One region of the Lacticaseibacillus pantheris DSM 15945 genome, then DNA from elsewhere that is predicted to be linked to it. Evidence: riboswitches for the same ligand, from Rfam matches in the RefSeq annotation. Region 1 holds a riboswitch; the other holds the start of a gene.
What was found. A riboswitch is a leader RNA that binds a small molecule or an ion and turns the genes downstream of it on or off. The one in region 1 is predicted to bind lysine.
Positions count from the first base shown of each region.

Region 2: it holds a riboswitch for lysine, as region 1 does, so the genes downstream of both, LPA02S_RS00530 (ABC transporter permease subunit) here and alr (alanine racemase) in region 1, are expected to answer to the same signal.

Region 1 covers NZ_BCVS01000110.1:3,662-6,793, forward strand. The annotation lists gene lysA (diaminopimelate decarboxylase) at 1-196, opposite strand, end outside; gene alr (alanine racemase) at 254-1,372, opposite strand; lysine riboswitch at 1,632-1,813, opposite strand; gene LPA02S_RS09800 (aspartate kinase) at 2,311-3,132, shown strand, end outside.
Region 2 covers NZ_BCVS01000002.1:38,888-42,019, forward strand. The annotation lists gene LPA02S_RS00525 (mannose/fructose/sorbose PTS transporter subunit IIB) at 1-892, opposite strand, end outside; lysine riboswitch at 1,309-1,479, shown strand; gene LPA02S_RS00530 (ABC transporter permease subunit) at 1,645-3,132, shown strand, end outside.

The DNA.
Region 1 (3,132 bases):
TTGCGAAGGCCTTGGCCGCGTAGCTCACGGTGTAATCGACTTTGTGGGCCGCAAACGCCGCCCGGTACGCGCGGATATTCGCACGAATGACGCCCACGTCGTACGCATAAAGGGGTGTCCCAAATTCACGCGCCAGCTCGCTCGCAGCGACGCCGCCCACGGTCAGGCGCCCCTGCGCGTCCGTTGAAACCGGAATGGTCATGCAATACCTCCATTGTTGGTGCGCGTAAATCAGTGCGCACGTTTCATCGTTTTATTCACTAATTTCCCGAATCAAGCGGTCGTTCAGGTTGATGGACAACTCCCAAGGGGCAAAGCCGGTAAAGTCGGCCCACTCATCAAGGGTAATCTCCTCATCCCCGTCGCGACCCAGCACCGTCACTTTGGTGCCCAGCGGTAACGGGCCGGGCAACCGGATCATCATCGCGTCCATAGCTAGCTTGCCGAGAATCTGGCACCGTTGGCCGTTGACCAGCACCTCCGCGCCGGTGAGACGGCGGGTCAACCCGTCGCCGTAACCCAAAGGAATGGTGCCGACCCACTCGCCCTCTTTGGCCTCGTAAATGTGACCGTAAGAAATGCCATCACCCGCGTGCATCTGCTTGACGAAAATTAACTGCGTTGTCAGCGTCAACACAGGCTCCAGGTAGCTGGCGTCCCGTAACTCACCCAGCGACGGTTCGATGCCGTACACAACGGTGCCAGCGCGAATAACGTCGGTCGGAATCTCGTCCGCATGGTACATGGCGGCACCCGAGTTGGCCACGTGCACCATCGGCGGGTGCGGGAACGTATCCGTCAGCTCGTGCCAGCGCGCTAATTGCTTGTGGAAATAATCCACCTCGGATGAATCGGCCTGGGAAAAGTGGGTCATCAGGCCGTAATACTCAAAGTCATCCGGGTGCGCCTGCATGAACTGTAGGCTTGCATCCATTTCCGCGCGGCTACGGTAACCAATCCGGCCCATGCCGGTATCAATGCCCATGGACACTTTGAGTGGCTGGCCAGCCTGGGCTAAATACGGCTGGGCGTCGTGCAACCACTGGTCACTGGCAACCGTGGTAATCAGGTCGTTGTCGGCCAGTTCCTCGGCGTACTGCGGCATGACGATACTCATCACCAAGATGGGTATCGTAAATCCGTGTTGCCGGAGGGCGAGCGCCTCATCCAGAACGGCTACGGCGAGCCCATCTGCGCCGCCATTAACGGCCGCGCGACTCATTTCGAGCAGCCCAAAGCCGTAAGCGTTCGCCTTAACGGCCAGGAAGACCGTTTTGGCGTGTGCAGCTTTGCGCGTCTCGGCTAAGTTATGTGTAACTGCGTGTTGTGAAATATATAATTTTGTTGGACGATGATCAGCTGTGACTGACATGTACCGAACCCCCTACGTGTCGTGGTTAATGTGGATATGGTCGTCGTTGGCGCCCGGCCACAAGGTCGCGTTTCTTTAAACGGACACACTACTGCATATTATAAGGTATAGAGGGGCCGCTGACCATGGAGTACACGCGCACAAAAGCAAAGTCGCGGTGGTTCACGCCAGCGGGTACGCAAAAGCCCACCCGGCGTGCGTTATTCGCATACCAGATGGGCCGTTAAAGTCTTCGTTAAAAAACCGTTTGTCCATAATGATTTACGATAGCGCTCCGCAGCAAGTCACTGCGACAGTCCAGCGGTTATTCACCGGTGGCCCAACCTGCCGGGTTTACACTTCCCGAGCGGGTTTCGGCGGTCTTCCCTTTCACGCGCCCGCACCGTTGAGTGTATCAACTTGGACGCGCTAGTCATGGCAACCGCAACCTCTATCATTTATAATTAACGTTAGGTTACAATTAATACCGTACAACTGTCAACCCTGTGGTTATCCGAAGACGGACGTCTATAAGCCGCCGGATTCTGCAGCAGCCGTGGTTCTAGGGATACGGCCGGTGGTGGTGTGCGGCGGCTGCAGACCCGTAGTTCTGTTTGAATTACTGCCAGTAGTGCGACAGCACGTACTGGTAGTTATGAATTACAGAATCAAAGCGGATAGACCGAGTGGTTTTCTCGGGCTAGTCCGCTTCGCGGTAGCCCGGAACGGGCGTGAGCGTGAGGTTCGTAGCTTCGGCCGCACACTACCACCGCTCACGCGGAGCCGCAAAAGCAACACGAGCCGGCATCCAAAACCGCAAACCCCTTGCCGTTACGGTAGTAGCCACGTATACTAGCAACGAATATAAGATATACATACGCTTATGCATTTTGCGCGTAAAGCAGCCTAAAAATGTAGTATTGTTATTACAAACCATTCAGAAAGTTGGCATATTGTTCATGAAGGTCGTAAAATTCGGTGGCTCCTCCCTCGCCACAGGTCCGCAGCTCGAGAAGGCCATTAACATCGTTACCGCAGACGCTGACCGCCGCATCATGGTGGTCTCCGCCCCCGGCAAGCGTCAGTCTGGTGACACCAAGGTCACCGACCTACTCAGCACCCTCGCCGATGCCGTCGTTGACGGCACCGACACCGAACCAGTTACCGAAGAAATTCTGAGTCGCTACGTTGATATCGCGCGCTATTTTGACGTGCCCACCGACATCATCGACCGCCTCCGCCGTCACCTCGGCGAAATGGCGATGCGTAACTATCCTTCCAACGACTACCTGTACGCTGCGTTCATGGCTCAGGGTGAGTTTATGAACGCCCAACTCGTTGCCGAAGTGATGACGCACCAGCGTATCAACGCCCGCTTTGTCGGCCCTCGCGACCTAGGTATCACCGTTGCCGGCGAGCCCCGTTCAGCTACCGTCACTGACGACAGCTATGCCCGTATCGCTCAGTTTGAACTGCAACCTGACGAAATTATCGTTGTGCCCGGCTTCTTTGCATACGACAAAGACGGTAACATCGCCACCTTTGCCCGCGGCGGGTCCGACATTACCGGATCCATTCTCGCCCGCGGTTTTAGCGTTGACCTCTACGAAAACTTTACCGACGTATCGTCCGTTTACGCCGTCGACCCACGCGTCGTGGAGCACCCCCGCGCCATCCGCACCCTGACATACCGGGAGATGCGTGAACTGGCTTACTCTGGGTTCTCCGTGTTTAACGATGAGGCCATCATCCCCGTGATCCAGGCGGGTATTCGCGTCAAC
Region 2 (3,132 bases), on a different contig from region 1:
CGCCCTTGTTCTTCAGTTCCTTGAATGCATCAACATCCTTCTGGTCTACAGAGAGAACCTTATTGATAACCGTCTTACCCTCAGAGTGCGCCATGGAGCCAATGTTCAGGGATGGAATGTCCACACCTGCATTAATGACCGTCAAAGCGTCCTCAGGGTTTTCAAACAGAATCAACGCCTTCGTGTTACCGAATCGAGGATCGTTATAAACGTCAATAAACTTCTTAATTGGAATGACGTTTGCCTTAACCCCAGGCGGCGCTGCCTCCGTAATCATGGTCTTACGTAACTTGTCGTTTGCGACACCATCAGAAACAACGATAATACGGTTCGGGCCAGTACTCTTGGTCCAACTCGTTGCAACTTGACCATGCAACAGACGTGAGTCAACACGTGCGAGCACAATCTTGATCTTGCCATCACCAACAACCGTACCTTCAGGCAACGCAGCTGCGTGCTTCTTAGCAGCAGGTGCGGCCTTTGGCTTTGGTTCGAGGGCTTCTGGCTTAACCTTAACACCATCGCGTCCAGCAGATACCAGATGTGCGGCCAGTTCGTGAGCGGAGTCCATCGTCAAGCGTGAACCATATGCTTCAATCAGCATAGGTAGGTTCAGACCAGTAACGATAGCCCACTTGTCCTTGTGTTCCTCGAAAATTCCGCTTGCCTGGTTGAATGGTGAGCCACCCCACAAATCAATCAGAAACAAAACGTCATCTTCGGGCTCGAACTTAGTCGTTGCATCCAGAAGATGTTGCTTCAGATCGTCAGGACTTTCGCCGTTCTTGAACGTAACGACTTCGACTTTGTCCTGTTCACCGAAGATCATTTCACCAGACTGCTTGATGCCTGCAGCGAATTCGCCGTGGCTGGCTAGAATGATTCCGACCATTGTTTCGCCTCCCAAAATATTTTTTATTTAGAAAGCCCCGATAATTTTAGGTTTGCCTAAATAATGTAGAATTGCTACCAAACTCGAAATGTAAGGGGTTTTCTTAACATGGTTAAGTATGCCTAGATGGGGACCGTTTTGCAAGCCCTTTCTTGACAAAAACAACTTACTTTTCATGAAACGCCACTGGTACCAACCAAAGACGCGAAAAAGTTTTTTCCACATTTTGTTCACTTTGTTTAATATTGCGAGTATCTGGCAACAATAGGCCCCGTATAGGGTACATTGATTTTTAGGATAGTCTAAAACTGCAATTATCAATCCAGCCATGCCCAGGATAATACTGTATTACGGTTCCAAGTATTGACAGGGTACTCAATTCCGGGTATTTTTATAGCTAACATGAATAAATACCACGACGAAATAGAGGTCGCGGGGAAGACAACAGCTGGACGAGTGGCGGACACGGTGACTCCAGTTGAAAGCAACCCCGCCGAAATGGTTACCCGTCCGTAACGGGAGCCGTTGGGCCGGTTAACGAAAGTTGCCGGACTGTCTTGCTACTGGCAAGGAGCGCTATGATTGTTGGTTTTGCTACTATATATAGTAAGATTGGCGGGCCCATTGAGTTGTTTTTTCAATTCAATGGGTCTTTTTCATACCCCTGTTTCCCCTCACTGGTATGTAGTTACGCACCGTGCGTGACGCTGTCTACCACACTTTGGTGGTAACAAGATGAAGGGAGAACACCAATGAAGAAAGTTTGGCTTGCTATTGTGAGTGTACTAATTCTGGCCGGGATGTGGTTGAACACCCCCGTCCACGACGTTAGTGCCGCTAGCGATAGTCAGTATTTTAAGATCGGTATGGAGGCCGGATACGCACCATTTAACTGGACACAAAATTCCAGTAAGAACGGCGCCGTACGTATTCAGGGTTCCAAGCTCTGGGCAAACGGTTATGACGTTCAGATGGGTAAAAAGGTTGCCCGTGCACTCGGCAAGAAACCCATTGTGGTTAAAACCAAGTGGGACGGACTGTTGCCATCGTTAACGTCGGGCAAAATTGATGCAATCATCGCGGGGATGTCTCCCACTGCGGAACGGCGGAAATCCATCGACTTTACTAACACCTATTACGCCTCGAAATTAACAATCGTCGTGCGTAAGGACTCCAAGTACGCGCACGCAACCAAGTTAACGGATTTCAAAGGCGCTAAGTTAACCGCGCAACTTTCCACCTACCACTACACGGCCATTAAACAGATTAAAGGCGTTCAGCGGCAGTCGGCCATGGACGACTTCCCAGCCATGCGTGTCGCGCTGGAATCCGGCACCATTGATGGATACGTGTCCGAAGTCCCTGAAGGCATTACAGCGGAGAACGCCAACAAGAAGCTGACATACGTCCACTTTGCTAAGAATCAGGGCTTCAAAACTGACCCCAGCGATACGGACTTAGCCATCGGGTTACGCAAAAATGACCCGTACGAAGCCAAAATTAACCGGGTTCTGGCCGGTATCTCCAGCAAGGCGCGTGACCAGATGATGACGCAGGCCGTTAAGAACCAGCCCGTCACCAAGACTAACGGCAACTGGTTTACCAATATCCTGAAGCAGTACGGGGCAATGCTCTTACGTGGTACCGGCATGACGCTGCTCATTGCCTTGGTTGGTACCCTAGTTGGCTTCATCATTGGCCTGCTGGTGGGTGTGGTACGAACAATTCCCCGCGCCAAGAAAGGTGCGCAGCGTGGTTTGCTCGCGGTAGTAAACTGGCTGCTCGCCGTCTACATTGAGGTCTTCCGTGGCACGCCAATGATTGTGCAAGCCGCTGTCCTGTATTACGGTGCCGCGCAAGCATTCGGTGTGAACATGGACCGCACCGTTGCCGCGCTGGTCATCGTGTCGATCAACACCGGGGCGTACATCTCCGAAATTATTCGTGGGGGTATCATTTCCGTGGACAACGGTCAGTTCGAGGCTGCCCACGCGCTCGGCTTTACCCACTGGCAAACGATGACCAAAGTAATCCTGCCACAGGCCATCCGTAACAGTTTGCCGGCGGTTACTAACGAGTTCATCGTGAACATCAAGGACACGTCAGTGCTGTCCATTATCAGTGTGTCCGAGTTGTTCTTCACCGCCGAGACTATTTCCGGACAAAGCTTCCAGTTCTTCCACACGTACCTGATCGTCTGTGGCATTTACCTCATCATGACGTTCACTATTTCCCGGCTG